Sphaerotilus montanus: one gene and its partner. The protein of the gene in region 1 interacts with the protein of each later gene in a pairwise test. Links are inferred from orthologs where the notes say so. Each region holds a gene or a part of one and is shown in the gene's direction. Other genes may lie near its edges.

Region 1 (7,745 bases):
CGCGGCCCGGCGCGGCGGCGGCAGGAACAGGAAGGCGTAATAGAAGCTGGAGCCGCTCTTGGCAGCCTTCTCTTGAACGTAGTGTTCGGGCGTCGTCGTCATGGGGCGGGATTGTCTCAGTGAACGCGGTGCGTGCCGTGGCGCTCACATGACCATCGCGCGCCACAGCAGCGCGGGCGCATCGGCGATGCCGATCTTCGGCCGCCGCCGCAGCACCTCGAACTCCATCGCCTCGATCTTGTCCAGGATGCGCAGGCCCCCTTGCACCACCAGCCGCAGCTCCCAGCCGGTGCGCCCCGGCAGCCGCGTGGCCAGCGGCGCGCCGGACAGCATCAGCTCCCGTGCCCAGCACACCTCCTTCTCCACCAGCGCCCGCGTCGCCCCGGTGTCGCGCTGGCGCATCAGGTCCGGCACGCCCACACCCACCTCGGCGCAGTCGAGCAGCGGCACATACAGCCTGTCACGCGGCAGGTCGACACTCAGGTCTTGCCAGAAGTTGATGAGTTGCAGCGCGGTGCAGATCGCGTCGGACTGCGTCAGCGATTCGAGGTCGCGCACGCCGTAGAGGTGCAGCAGCAGCCGCCCGACCGGGTTGGCCGAGCGCTTGCAGTAGTCGAGCACCGCGGCCCGGTCCGGGTAGCGGCGCTGGTGCGTGTCCTGCTCGAAGGCCGACAGCAGTGCCTCCAGCAGCGGCAAGGGCAGGTGGTGCCGGCGGAACATGGCGGCCAGCGGCACGAAGACGCCTTCCCAGCGCGGCGTCGGCGCATGGCCGCGGGCGACGCTGCGCAGGTCCTCGCGGTAGGCGTCGAGGTCGGCCAGGCGCTGCTCGGGTGTCGCGTCGCCCTCGTCGGCGATGTCGTCGGCCGTGCGGGCGAACCAGTAGATCGCGGTCACCGCAGGCCGCAGTGCCGGTGGGCACAGCACCGAGGCGACGGGGAAGTTTTCGTAGTGGTCGACGCTCATGGGAACCGGGCGAGGCAGTGCGAAGGCGGGATCGTGATTATCGCCACGGTTCTGCGCAGGAATTGACAATGGTTCAAACGGACTCGTACATTACTGACCAGTCAGTCAGTTTGGAGTTTCCCCATGCGACCCCGCCCCATTCGCGTCCGCCGTCCCCTGCCGATGGCCCTCGGCCTGTCGCTGCTGGCCTTGCTGGCCGCCTGCTCGAAGCCTGCGCCCGCGCCGGAGCCGATCCGCGCCGTGCGCACCCAGAACGTCAGCACCGGATCGGCCACCGCGCAGCAGGAATACGCCGGCGAGATCAAGGCGCGCACCGAGACGCGGCTGGGTTTCCGGGTCGGGGGCAAGCTGATGAGCCGCTCGGTCAACCTGGGCGACGAGGTGAAGGCGGGGCAGGTGATCGCGCAGCTCGACCCCAGCGACCTGAAGCTGGGCCAGGACGCCGCCGCTGCTGGTCTGCGGGCCGCCCAGGCGAACTGGGACCAGGTGAGCGCCGACCTGAAACGCTACCGCGAGCTGTTCGCCCAGGGCTTCATCGGCGCAGCCGAGCTGGAGCGCCGCGAAACCGCCGTCAAGGCGGCCCAGGCCACGCTCGACCAGGCCCGTGTCCAGACCAGCGCGCAGGGCAACCAGACGCAGTACACCCGCCTCGTCGCCGATGCCGCTGGCGTGGTGACGGGCGTGGATGCCGAGCCGGGCACGGTCGTCGCCGCCGGCACGCCCATCGTGCGACTGGCGCTGTCGGGCGCACGCGATGTGGTGTTCAACGTGCCGGAGGACCGGGTCGCCTCGGCGCGGGCCCTGCTGAAGCAGCCGGGCGCGCTGCAGGTACGCCTCTGGGGCGCGACCGGCGAGCCGGTGCGCGCCACGCTGCGCGAACTCGCTGCCGCAGCCGATCCGACCACGCGCACCTTTGTGGCCAAGGCCGATCTGGCCGCAGGCGACGTGCGCCTCGGCCAGACGGCCACGGTCGCTTTCGACCTCGTCAAGCGGGATGCCGTGACGCATCTGCCGCTGGCCGCGGTGATGGAGCAGGGTGGCAAGAGCGTGGTCTGGCTGCTGGACGCGGCCACGATGACGGTCAAGCCGCAGCCGGTGCAGATCGCCGGGGCGGACGGCAATCTGGTGCTGGTCAGCGGCGGCGTGCAGGCCGGGCAGGAAGTGGTCACGGCGGGCGTGCATGTGCTCACCGCGGGCATGAAGGTCAAGCGCTACGTCGAGCCGGTGCGTCCGGCGGCGTCGCGCTGAGGCGGGCAGAAGGTTCGGTGCACACGCCATGAAAACCCATACCCACGACACCGGCACCCGCTCGGGCTTCAACATCTCGCGCTGGGCGCTGGAGCACCCGGCGCTGACCCGCTACCTGATGGTGGTGCTGATGGTGCTCGGCTTCGCCGCGTACTTCCAGCTTGGCCAGGACGAGGACCCGCCGTTCACCTTCCGCGCCATGGTCGTGCAGGCCGTCTGGCCGGGTGCGACCGCGCAGCAGATGGCCGACCAGGTCACCGACAAGATCGAGAAGGCGCTGCAGGAGGTGCCCAACGCCGACATCATCCGCAGCTACACCAAGCCGGGCGAGTCGGTGACGATCTTCCAGATCAAGGACAGCTCGCCGCCGAAGGACGTCCCGCAGATCTGGTACCAGACGCGCAAGAAGATCGGCGACATGCGCGGCACGCTGCCGGCCGGCGTGATCGGGCCGTTCTTCAACGACGAGTTCGGTGATGTCTACGGCTCGATCGTCGCGCTGTCGGCCGACGGCTTCAGCCAGGAAGAGCTGCGCGAGTTCGCCGAGGACGTGCGCTCGAAGCTGCTGCAGGTCAAGGATGTCGCCAAGGTGGAGACCTTCGGCGCGCAGCCGGAGAAGGTGTTCATCGAGCTGTCGGGCAAGCGCCTGGCGCAGCTCGGCCTCGACCTGAACCAGGTGATCGGCCAGATCGGCACGCAGAACGCGGTCGAGAGCGCCGGTGTCCTGAACGCGGACACGCAGAACCTGCAGGTGCGCGTCGGCGGCCAGTTCCGCTCGATCGACGAACTCGGCCAGTTGCCGATCCGTGTCGTCAACTCCGCCACGGGCGTGGCGAGCATGACCAAGCTGGGTGACGTCGCCACGATCAAGCGCGGCTACAGCGACCCGCCGGCGGTGAAGGTGCGCCACCAGGGTGAGCCGGTGATCGCGCTGGGCGTGTCGATGGCCAAGGGCGGCGACATCATCGCGCTGGGCGAGGCGCTGCATGCGCGGGTCGAGCAGATCCGCGCCGAGCTGCCCGCGGGCATCACGCTGTCGCAGGTGCAGGACCAGCCGGTGGCGGTGTCGCAGTCGGTGGGCGAGTTCGTCAAGGTGCTGGTCGAGGCGATCGCGGTGGTGCTGGCGGTGAGTTTCATCAGCCTGGGGCTGCACTTCAAGCCGTTCCGCATCGACATCTGGCCGGGGCTGGTGGTGGCGATCACGATCCCGCTGGTGCTGTCGATCACCTTCGTCACCATGTACTACTGGGGTGTCGGGCTGCACAAGATCTCGCTGGGCTCGCTGATCATCGCGCTGGGCCTGCTGGTGGACGACGCGATCATTGCCGTCGAGATGATGGTGCGCAAGCTGGAGGAGGGCCACGACAAGCTCTACGCCGCCACCTACGCCTACGACGCCACCTCGATGCCGATGCTGACCGGCACGCTCATCACGGCCGCCGGCTTCCTGCCGATCGGCATGGCCCAGTCCACGGTGGGCGAGTACACCTTCGCGATCTTCGCGGTGACCTCGGCGGCGCTGGTGATCTCGTGGGTGGTGTCGGTGTACTTCGTGCCGTACCTGGGCGCGCGTTTCCTGCGCGTGAAGCCGCACGCCGAAGGCGAGTCGCATGACCTGTTCGACACGCCGTTCTACAACCGTTTCCGCCAGCTGGTGGGCTGGTGCGTGGACCACCGCTGGATCACGATCGCGCTGACGATCGGCGTGTTCGTGCTGGGGCTGGCCGGCATGGGCAAGGTGCAGCAGCAGTTCTTCCCCGATTCGAGCCGCATGGAGATCATGGTCAACCTGTGGCTGCCCGAAGGCGCGACGATCCAGGAGAGCGAGCGCGTCGCCGAGCGTTTCCAGAAGCGCATGCAGCAGGAGGCGGGCGTGGAGACGGTGACGACCTGGATCGGCTCGGGCACGCCGCGTTTCTACCTGCCGCTGGACCAGATCTTTCCGCAGTCCAACGTGAGCCAGTCCATCGTGCTGCCCAAGGACATGGCGGCCCGGGAGGAGTTGCGCAAGCGCTTGCCGACGCTGCTGGCCGACGAGTTCCCCGAGGTGCGCGGTCGGGCGCAACTGCTGCCGAGCGGCCCGCCGGTGCCGTACCCGGTGCAGTTCCGCGTGGTCGGTGCCGATCCGCAGGTGCTGCGCGGCTGGGCGGACCAGGCCAAGGAGATCCTGCGTGCCAGCCCGAACATGCTGGGCGTCAACGACAACTGGAACGAGTCGGTCAAGGTGCTGCGCCTGCAGATCGACCAGGACAAGGCGCGCGCCCTCGGCGTGACCAGCCAGTCGATCGCCCAGGCCACGCGCATGCTGCTGACCGGCACGCCGGTGGGCCAGTTCCGCGAGGGCGACAAGCTGATCGACATCGTGATGCGCCAGCCGACCAGCGAGCGTGACGCGATCACCGACCTCGGCAGCGCCTATGTGCCGACCAGCAGCGGCAAGGCCGTTCCGCTGACGCAGATCGCGCGCATCGACCATGTCTGGGAGCCGGGCGTGATGTGGCGCGAAGGGCGCAAGTACGCGATCACCGTGCAGGGCGACATACCGGACGGTGTGCAGGGGCCGACGGTGACCAACGAGCTGTGGCCGGCGCTGGCCAAGCTGCAGGAGCGCATGCCGCCGGGCTACGCGATCGAGATCGCTGGCGCGGTGGCCGAGAGCAGCAAGGGGCAGGGCTCGATCGCGGCCGGCGTGCCGGTGATGCTGTTTGTTACCTTCACGCTGCTGATGCTGCAGCTGCAGAGCTTCGCGCGGGCGCTGCTGGTGTTCCTGACCGGTCCGATGGGCATCGCCGGTGTGGCCGCGGCACTGATCCTGCTGAACCGCCCGTTCGGCTTCGTCGCGCTGCTGGGCGTGATCGCGCTGATGGGCATGATCATGCGCAACTCGGTGATCCTGATCGACCAGATCGAGCAGGACCGTGTGGCGGGCGTGCCGGCCTGGACCGCGGTGGTCGAGTCGGCGGTGCGGCGGTTCCGGCCGATCGTGCTGACGGCGGCGGCGGCCGTGCTGGCCATGATCCCGCTGTCGCGCAGCATCTTCTGGGGCCCGATGGCGGTGGCGATCATGGGCGGTCTGATCGTCGCCACGGCGCTGACGCTGCTGGCGCTGCCGGCGATGTACGCGGCGTGGTTCCGGGTGAAGAAGGCGTGACGCCGGCCTGAGCCGGCCTGAAACTGACCTGAAAATGGCGCCAGTCCGATCGGGTTAGAATTCAAGGTTCCGGGAATTTCCGACGCGTGCCGCGCGGGTGGCGAAATTGGTAGACGCACCAGGTTTAGGTCCTGACGCCTTCACGGGCGTGCCGGTTCGAGTCCGGCCCCGCGCACCACATCAGGCACGCAACTCCCCCAGATTCAAGCAACCTAAAGAGCTTCAGAACATGGCTGTTACTGTGGAGACCCTCGACAAGCTCGAGCGCCGTATCACGCTGACCTTGTCGGCCGTTGAACTCCAGAACGAGGTCGAGAACCGCCTCAAGCGGATGGCCCGTACGGTCAAGATCGACGGATTCCGTCCTGGCAAGGTGCCGATGTCCGTCATCGCCCAGCGCTATGGCTACTCGGTCCAGTACGAAGTCATGAACGACAAGGTCGGTCAGGCTTTCCAGGAGGCCGCAACCGAAGCCCAGGTGCGCGTGGCAGGCACGCCGCGCATCACCGAGAAGGAAGAAGCGCCTGAAGGGCAAGTCGCCTTCGACGCGACCTTCGAGGTCTACCCGGACGTGGTGGTCGCCGACCTGACGGCTGTCGAGATCGAGCGCGTGTCCTCCGAGGTCACCGACGCCGCGATCGACCGCACGGTCGACATCCTGCGCAAGCAGCGCCGCACCTTCACCGAACGCGCTGCCGATGACGTGGCCGCCGACGGCGACCGCGTGACCATCGACTTCGACGGCAAGATCGACGGCGACAGCTTCCAGGGCGGCCAGGCCGAAGGCTTCCAGTTCCTGCTGGGCGAAGGCCGCATGCTCGAAGCCTTCGAGACCGCGGTGCGCGGCATGAAGGCCGGCGAGTCGAAGACCTTCCCGCTGAAGTTCCCCGACGACTACCACGGTGAAGACGTGGCCGGCAAGGAAGCCGACTTCCTCGTCACGCTGAAGAAGGTCGAGCAGCAGAACCTGCCGGACGTGGACACCGCGTTCGCCGAGTCGCTGGGCATCGCCGACGCGACCGTCGAAGGCCTGCGCGCCGACATCAAGAAGAACCTGGAACGCGAAGTCAAGTTCCGCGTCGCTGCCCGCAACAAGCAGGCCGTGATGGCCGCGCTGGAAACGGCGACCTCGTTCGACCTGCCCAAGGCGCTCGTGGACAACGAACTCGGCCGCCTGGTCGAGAACGCCCGTGCCGATCTGAAGCAGCGCGGCGTGAAGGATGCCGACAAGGCCCCGATCCCGAACGAGGTGTTCCAGCCGCAAGCCGAGCGCCGTGTGCGCCTGGGCCTGACGGTGGCCGAAGTCGTGCGCACGCATTCGCTGGCTGCGACGCCGGACCAGATCCGCGCCCACATCGAAGAGATGGCGCAGAGCTACGAGCGTCCGTCCGAAGTCATGGCGTGGTACCTGGGCGACCAGCAGCGTCTGGCCGAGGTCGAGGCGGTGGTCATCGAAGCCAACGTGTCCGAGTTCGTGCTGGGCCAGGCCAAGGTCACGGACAAGGCGCTGGCCTTCGACGAACTGATGGGTGCCTGAGGCACGACCGCAAGAACGACTGCACTAGCCGACTACGCTAGTCGGTAAAGCAGGAACAAGGGGCGCCACGAGCGCCCCTTGTCACATGATGGCCTACCCCGTGTCCGGCGTTGAATGCCGGCAACCCCCATAATCGGGTTCATCGCTGACGGCCGACCCGTACCGAGCGGTCATCAGCGCGACACATTGATGTTTCAAGGGTCCACAATGAGCGCAATCGACACGCAGAACCTGGGCATGGTGCCCATCGTCATCGAACAATCCGGACGCGGCGAGCGCTCCTACGACATCTATTCGCGCCTGCTGCGCGAACGGGTCATCTTTCTGGTCGGTCCGGTCAACGACCAGACGGCCAATCTGGTCGTTGCCCAGTTGCTGTTCCTGGAGAGCGAAAATCCCGAAAAGGACATCTCGCTCTACATCAACTCGCCCGGTGGCAGCGTCTCGGCCGGCATGTCGATCTTCGACACGATGCAGTTCATCAAGCCCCAGGTCTCCACGCTGTGCATGGGCATGGCGGCGAGCATGGGTGCGTTCCTGCTGACGGCGGGCGAGAAGGGCAAGCGCTTCGCGCTGCCGAACGCCAAGATCATGATCCACCAGCCGCTCGGTGGCACCCAGGGTCAGGCCACCGACATCGAGATCCACGCCCGCGAGATTCTCAAGACCCGCGAGCAGCTCAACCGCATCCTGGCCGACCGGTCGGGCCAGCCGCTGGAAAAGATCCAGGCCGACACCGAGCGCGACTACTACATGTCCGCCGCCGAAGCCCAGACCTATGGCCTGATCGATCAGGTCCTCAGCAAGCGCGCCTGATCCGCTTCGACTTTTTCTTTCTCCCGACTC
Region 2 (7,741 bases), 3.9 Mb from region 1 along the record:
ACCATCGGCCGCCGGCCCCCCCACCTGTCGGGCAAGCGCGTCAGGCAGCGTAGGACGCGGCCGACAGCCCCGGCAGCCGCACCCGCAGCACGGTGCCCTGCCCCGGCGCGGACAGCACCTCCAGCGTGCCGTGCACCGCTTCCACGCGGTAGCGCATGCCCACCAGTCCGTAGGCCGATCCCCGCTGCATCGCGGAATCGAAGCCCACGCCGTCGTCGCGCACCAGCACCTCGACCTGCCCGCCACGCTGCGCCATGTCGAACCAGACATGGCTGGCCGCGGCGTACTTGCTGATGTTGGTGACCGCCTCCTGCACCAGCCGGTAGACCACCAGTTCAGACGCGGCAGCCAGCGGCGCGTGCGCCAGCGTGCAATGCACCTCGACACCCGAACGTTCGGCGAACTCGCGCGCCAGGATCTCCAGCGTCGCCGCCAGGCCGAGGTTGTTCAGCGTGGACGGGCGCAGGTCCTCGATGATGCGGCGGCCCAGCGCGATGGCGCCGTTGAGCATCTCGACCAGGTGCGCCAGCCGCTCCAGGGCTTCGGGCGGCGCGCCGGCCAGCCGCGGGCGGATGCGCGCCGCATCCAGCTTGGCCGAGGTGAGCAGTGCGCCGAGATCGTCGTGCAGGTTGCGCGCCAGGCGGCTGCGCTCGTCCTCGCGGGCGGTCTGGAGGTGGTGGGTCAGCTCGGTGAGCTGCACGGTGCGCTGGCGGACCAGCGCGTCGAGCTGGGCCCGCTCCTGCGCGCGGGCCTGTTCCAGCTGCCTTACCTGCTCGCGCAGCACGGTGCGCTGGAGCGCGCGGAGGCGCGCGTACAGCACCAGCGCCAGCAGGCCGGCCAGCACCGCCGTGACGCCAAGCCAGCGTTCAAGGTTCATCGCGGGACTCCTGTTGTCGTGCATTGCAATGCTTGGCCTTGCGTTCGGTCCGCCAGGGCGAATCGGTGGGATCATGGGTCCAGGAGGACACCCCACCCCATGATTCGCATCGCCATCGTCGACGACCACCCCATGGTGCGCGCCGGACTGCGCCAGTTCTTTTCCGATCAGCCGGATTTCTCCGTCGTGGGGGAAGCGGCCAACGGCCGCGAGGCCCTGGACATCGTGCGCCGCGGCGAACTCGACGTGATCCTCATGGACATCGCCATGCCGGACCACGGCGGGGTCGATGCGCTGGCCGCGATCAAGGCCCGCGCACCCGACCTGCCGGTGCTGATCCTCAGCGGCTTCCCGGAAGCGCACTACGCCACCACGCTGCTCCGCCAGGGCGCCAGCGGCTACCTGAACAAGGACTGCGATCCCGAAGAGATCGTCAAGGCGATCCGCACGGTCTGCCGGGGCCGCAAGTACATCACCGCCGGCGTGGCCGAACAGCTCGCCGAAGGCCTCGGCCGCAGCGACGACAAGCCGCTGCACGAGCACCTCTCCGAGCGGGAGCTGCAGGTCTTCCTGCGCCTGGCCGCCGGGGAGACCATCGGCCACCTCGCCGAAAGCCTGTCGCTCAGCGTCAAGACCGTCAGCACCTACCGCAGCCGCGTGATGGAGAAGATGCAGCTCGCCTCCAACAGCGACCTGACCTACTACGCGCTCAAGAACGGGCTGATCCAGTAGCGCCCGCCGCACCGGTCGCGAGCTGCAGCTGGGTGCAGTAGGCGATCAGGGCATCGATGTCGTAGGACTTGTCGAACACCCGGTCCGCCCCCAGCGCCAGGCACTTGCGCCGCATCTCGGCCGTCGTGTAGTTGCTCAGCACCACCAGCCGGCGCCGCGGCAGCTGGTCCTGCAGCGCCCGCAGCACGCCCAGCCCGGAGCCGCCCTTCAGAAAGATGTCGATGATCACCAGCTCCGCGGTGTGCTGGGGCGCGGTCAGCCACTGCACGGCGGTCGCCTCGTCCTCGGCCACGCCGACCACCTCGGCCGGCACCAGTTCTTCCAGGGTGGCGATGAGGTTATCGCGGATCACCCGACTGTCTTCAACGAGGTAGGTCTTGAGCGGATGCGGGGGCATGGAGGGGCGGCTGAGGGCAAGGAAGGTCCTCACCGAGCTTACGTGCGATCCCCCGCCGCCGCCATCCGGCGGAACGACTGTTGTGCTGTCGGACAACGCCTACGTGCGCATCAGACCGCCAGCTTGTCGGGCAGCAGCCGGTCGTACTCCCGCTTGACCACGGCGTAGCACTCGCAGGTGCGCATCTCCAGCCCGGGGCGGTCCAGCACCGTGATGCGCCCGCGCGCGTAGCGGATCAGCCCGGCCGCCTGCAGCTTGAACGCCGCTTCGGTGACCCCCTCGCGGCGCACGCCGAGCATGTTGGCGATCAGTTCCTGGGTCATCGCCAGCTCGTTGCTCTTGAGCCGGTCCAGGCTGAGCAGCAGCCAGCGGCACAGCTGCTGGTCGAGCGAGTGGTGGCGGTTGCACACGGCGGTCTGCGCCATCTGGGTGATCAGCGCCTGCGTGTAGCGCAACAGCAGGTGCATCACCGGCCCGGCGCGGTCGAATTCGTCTTTCATGAGCGCTGCCTTGAGGCGATAGCCAGCGCCGGCGCTCTGCACCACGGCCCGGCTCGGCGTGGAGTTCCCGCCCATGAACAGCGAGATCCCCACCAGGCCCTCGTTGCCGACGACGGCGATTTCCGCGGACGCCCCGTTCTCCATCACGTACAGCAGCGAGACGATCGCGCTGGTCGGGAAGTACACATGGCCCAGCGTGCGGCCGGACTCGTAGAGCACCTGCCCCAGCGGCATCTCGACCCACTCCAGCTGGGGCAGCCAGCGCCCGAGTTCGGCCAGAGGCAAGGCGGCCAGCAGGTGGTTCAGGCTCGGATCGGCAGTGAGGGTCATCTGGAAGCTCCGAGGCAGGTCCGGAATGGATGGCCGCCGCTGCGGCAGCCGGACAAAGGGTGCCTGTGAACTATAGGCGCCATCGCCAGATATCAATGTTCGGCACCGAACAGACAGTCCCCCCTGACACCGCCTAGGTTGATGGCTCACTGACTCCCGCAAGGACCCCGATGAAGCTGTTCACACTCGAACACAGCAAGACCGCCTACCAGGCCGATGTGGTGTTCTACGGCGTGGCCGTGGCGCTCCTGGCGACCTTGCTGCTGCTCGACGCGCCGCCTGCGCACTGGATGCGCCTGTCCGCCTGCGTGCTGATCGGCGCAGCGGCCTGGACCGCCATGGAGTACGGCGCGCACCGCTTCGTGCTGCACGGCCTCCCCCCGTTCAGCCGCTGGCACGCCGCGCACCACGAGCGCCCGTCGGCGCTGATCTGCGCGCCGACGGTGGTCAGCGCGGCCCTGATCGGCGGGCTGGTGTTCCTGCCGGCGTGGGGCCTGTTCGGCCTGTGGCCGGCAGCGGCGCTGACCCAGGGCGTGCTGGTCGGCTACCTCTTCTACACCGTCACCCACCATGCCATCCACCACTGGCGCGCCCGCCGTCCGTGGCTCCGGGAGCGCAAGCGCTGGCATGCGTTGCACCACCGCCGCGGCGAGTGGCCGGCGTGCTACGGCGTCACGACGTCGTTCTGGGACCACGTGTTCGGCAGCGCACAGACCAAAAAAAGCAGCGGCTTTACAACAGATCCTTCGCACCGAACCACGCTCTGAAGGAAGACCATGAGAACAATGCACGCCATGCGCACCCTGACCACGCTGATGCTGGCCGGCTTCGGCGCCCTGAGCGCCAGCTCGGCGCTGGCCCAGCTCCGTGAAGCGCCCTACGCCTACGGCGGCCTGTCGGTCGGACAGTCCCGCGCCAAGGTCGACGAAAACCGCATCGCCAACAGCCAGCTCGGCGCCGGCCTGACCACCTCCGGCGTCACCAGCGATGAAACCGACACTGCGTACCGCCTCTTCGGCGGCTACCAGTTCAACCGGAACTTCGGCGTGGAAGCCGGCTTCTTCGACCTCGGCAAGTTCGGCCTGAACGCCACCACCGTGCCCGTGGGCAGCCTGATCGGCGAGATCAAGACCCAGGGCGTGCACCTGGACCTGGTCGGTACGCTGCCCGTGACCGAGCGCCTGTCCGCGCTCGGCCGCATCGGCGCGCATTACGCCAAGACCCGCGGCAATTTCCGCGGCACCGGTGCCGTCACCCCGCTTGACCCGATCCCGAGCACCCGCGAGACCAACGTCAAGCTCGGCGTGGGGCTGCAGTACGCGGTCAATTCCGCCTTCCTCGTGCGCGGTGAAGTCGAGCGTTACCAGGTCAACGACTCGGTCGGGCACCGGGGTGGCGTGAACGTGGTGTCGATGAGCGTGGTCTTTCCGTTCGGCAGCGCACCCGCGCCGACACGCATGACCCGGGCTGAACCCGCGTATGTGGCCCCGGTGGTCGCCGCCGCGCCGCCGCCCCCGGAACCCGCTCCGGTCATCGTGGCCGCCCCCGTCGCACCGCCGGTGCCCCCTGCCCCGCCCCCGCGCCATCGCGTGAGCTTCTCGGCCGAGTCGCTGTTCAACTTCGACCAGTCGAACGTGCAGCCCCAGGGGCGCGCCGCGCTGGACAAGTTCGCCAGCGAACTCGCCGGCACGCAGTACGAGACCATCAGCGTCGAAGGCCACACCGACCGCCTCGGCAAGCCGGCCTACAACCAGAAGCTCTCGATGGAGCGCGCCAGCGCGGTCAAGGACCATCTGGTGAGCACCGGGCACATCGACCCCGCGAAGATCTCGGCCACCGGCAAGGGCGAGTCCACCCCGGTCACCAAGCCGGAAGACTGCAAGGGCACGCGCCAGACGCCGGCGCTCGTCACCTGCCTGCAGCCGGACCGCCGGGTCGAGATCGAAGTGACCGGCACGAAGTGATCCGCTTGCGCTGAGCAAGGACCAACAACAGTGGGGGCCGGGGACGGATGAAGTCCCCGGCCCCCACGGCCTTGTCGACCGGCTCAGTAGACCAGCGTCATGCGGTCGACCACATTGCGCACGCCCGGTGTGCCCCAGGCCGCGTGCGTGGCCGTCTCGCGCTCGTCCCAGTTGCGGACGGTGCCGGTCAGCGTCACATCCCCGCCATGCACCAGGACCGTGATGTGGCGGGCATCGGCCACCGCCGTGCGCTTCAGGGCCGCCTCGATGACCAGCTTGACCCCCGTGGCAGACGCCGCGGGCTGGATCGCGATCTGGTTGCTGACCCCCGTGACGCCCATCAGGTGGCGCACGCTGTCGGTGGCCGCCTGGCGCTGGAACTGCCAGTCGACCTTGCCGGACAGCGTCACCCAGCCGCCCTCGACGACCACCCGGACCGCACCGGAGGCCAGCGTCGACGTCCACTCCAGCAGGTTCTCGACCGCGGCGGCGATGTCGGCATCGGTGCGCTGGCTCAGGCTGGTGAGCTGCACCTGCAGTTCGGTCGCCAGGGCCCTGACCCCGGACACGCGCTGGGCAGCGCGCTCGGCGTTCCACTTTTCGGCGTAGCTGTCGACCTGTCCGGCCAGCGTCACCACACCGTCCTTGACCTCGACGCCGATGCGTGCGGCATGCACCGAAGGCTCCCAGTCGAGTTCCGCGCTCACGTCCTGCTGCAATTGGCTGTCAGTCTTCATCATTGATCCAGATCGGGTGGAGGGGGTCCAAGCCTGCGCTACGCTGGTCGAATGGTCTGTGTGCTACCGCACCGTGGTCGGATCGCCTCCGGCCTATGCTGGGTCATCGATCAACCGGAGGAATCACCATGGCATCTCCCGTTCCTGTTCGTGCCGCCGAGTCGCTGTTCGCGGTTCAGGCGGACTCGGTGTGAGGCGCCCGGTCCGGCCATGAAGGCGTTCCAGCAAGGCTTCAGCACCTTCCTGCGCCGGCGCCGTGCCAGGCGTCATTTCGAACGCCGGCCACTGCTGGACACGCTGGCGGCCGCGACCAAGGGCGTACCCACCCTGCCGTCCACGACCGCGCCGCCGTCCACCGCGGGCGCCGTCCCGGCCGCATTCGGTCAGGACCTGCTGGCCGCAGCCCGGGACGACCCCACCCAGGCACTGGCCCGCCTGCGCACACAAGCCGACGGACTCGACGCCGCCGAAGCCGCCCGGCGCCTGGCCCGCGATGGCCCGAACGAGGTGCAGCACGAACCGCCGCTGCCCGGCTGGCTCCGGCTGTGGCGCTGCTACCTCAACCCGTTCAACCTGCTGCTGACAGCGCTCGCGCTGCTGTCCATCCTGAGTGCGGACGCCAAGGCGGCCGTGGTGATCGGCACCATGGTGGCGCTGAGCACCGGCATCCGCTTTGTCCAGGAGGGCCGCTCGCACCGCGCCGCAGAAGGGCTGCGCGCACTGGTCAGCAACACCGCCACCGTGCGCCGGCCGGGCCAGCCCGCGCCGCTGGAGATCCCGGTGCGCACCCTCGTGGCCGGCGACGTGGTGGCGCTGTCGGCCGGCGACATGGTCCCCGCCGACTGCCGCGTGCTCACCGCGCGCGACCTGTTCGTGGCCCAGGCGGCGATGACGGGCGAGTCGCTGCCAGTGGAGAAATTCGTCCAGGGGACGGGCACCACTGCTGGTGTGCTGGAGCAGCGCAATCTGGTGTTCATGGGCACCAACGTCACCTCCGGCACCGCGACTGCGCTGGTCGTCGCCACCGGAGGCCGCAGCTACTTCGGCACGCTGGCCGCCCACGCCACCGCCACCGAGACCACCCCCAACGCCTTCCAGGCCGGCGTGAACAGCGTGAGCTGGCTGCTGATCCGCTTCGCGGCGGTGATGGTGCCGGTCGTCTTCCTGGTCAACGGCTTCACCAAGGGCGACTGGCTGGAGGCCTTCCTGTTCGCGCTGTCGGTGGCCGTCGGGCTGACGCCCGAGATGCTGCCGATGATCGTCACGACCACGCTGGCCAAGGGCGCGGTGCGGCTGTCCAGCAAGCAGGTGGTGGTCAAGCGGCTGGACGCGATCCAGAACTTCGGCGCGATGGACGTCCTCTGCACCGACAAGACCGGCACGCTGACGCAGGACCAGATCGCCCTGGCCCGCCACGCCGACGCCTACGGGCAGGACACCGACGAGGTGCTGCACTTCGCCTTCCTGAACAGCCACTACCAGACCGGGCTGAAGAACCTGCTGGACCGCGCCGTGCTGGCGCATGTCGAGCTGCCCGTCGAGCTGAAGCTGGAGGAGGCCTACCGCAAGGTGGACGAGATCCCCTTCGACTTCGAGCGCCGGCGCATGTCGGTGGTGGTGGCCGCGCTGGTGAACGGCCAGGACCACCACCACGAGCTGATCTGCAAGGGCGCGGTCGAGGAGGTGCTGGCCGCCTGCACCCGGGTGCGCACGCAGGAGCCGGTCGATGCCAGTCTGGACGGCGACCGCGCCATGCCCACCCTGCCGCTGGACGCCGCGCTGCGGGCCCGCACCCAGGCCGTCACCGCCGGACTGAATGCCGAAGGCCTGCGCGTGGTGGCCGTGGCCGTCAGGACCCTGCCGCCGGGCCAGACCACCTATTCCGTGGCGGACGAAACGGACCTGACGCTGATCGGCTACATCGCCTTCCTCGACCCGCCCAAGGAAACCGCCGCGCCAGCGCTGAAACAGCTGGCCGCGCACGGCATCACCGTCAAGGTGCTGACCGGCGACAACGATCTGGTGACGCTGCAGGTCTGCCGCCAGGTCGGGCTGCCCGCGACCGCCGTGCTGCTGGGCGCGCAGGTCGAGGCCATGGACGACGCCGCGCTGCAAGCCGCCGCCGCATCCCACAGCGTCTTCGCCAAGCTCTCGCCGCTGCACAAGGAACGCATCGTGCGCGCGCTGCGGGCCGGCGGCCACGT

The links.
Region 2: the proteins of tig (region 1) and BDD16_RS18965 interact in binary tests that used the Escherichia coli proteins (3 or more experiments, as listed by UniProt). The link is inferred for Sphaerotilus montanus from one-to-one orthologs.

What each region holds. Positions count from the first base shown.
Region 1 is NZ_JACCFH010000001.1:258,938-266,682, reverse strand. What follows is about bases 4,804-7,745. They hold tig (trigger factor), read left to right. Parts: upstream 4,804-5,591; coding sequence 5,592-6,899; downstream 6,900-7,745. Other genes in these bases: clpP (ATP-dependent Clp endopeptidase proteolytic subunit ClpP), read left to right, coding at 7,107-7,715; BDD16_RS01200 (efflux RND transporter permease subunit), read left to right, coding at 4,804-5,362. Outside these bases: presqualene diphosphate synthase HpnD, read right to left, coding at 1-102; squalene synthase HpnC, read right to left, coding at 145-963; BDD16_RS01205 (efflux RND transporter periplasmic adaptor subunit), read left to right, coding at 1,087-2,211; more of BDD16_RS01200, read left to right, coding at 2,240-4,803. UniProt on the Escherichia coli protein: Involved in protein export. Acts as a chaperone by maintaining the newly synthesized secretory and non-secretory proteins in an open conformation.
Region 2 is NZ_JACCFH010000001.1:4,167,047-4,174,787, reverse strand. The notes cover bases 2,778-5,715. They hold BDD16_RS18965 (OmpA family protein), read left to right. Parts: upstream 2,778-3,630; coding sequence 3,631-4,800; downstream 4,801-5,715. Other genes in these bases: BDD16_RS18960 (BON domain-containing protein), read right to left, coding at 4,884-5,537; BDD16_RS18970 (sterol desaturase family protein), read left to right, coding at 3,007-3,603; BDD16_RS18975 (Crp/Fnr family transcriptional regulator), read right to left, coding at 2,778-2,836. Also shown: BDD16_RS18990 (sensor histidine kinase), read right to left, coding at 41-877; BDD16_RS18985 (response regulator), read left to right, coding at 977-1,609; BDD16_RS18980 (response regulator transcription factor), read right to left, coding at 1,587-2,006; more of BDD16_RS18975, read right to left, coding at 2,117-2,777; mgtA (magnesium-translocating P-type ATPase), read left to right, coding at 5,748-7,741.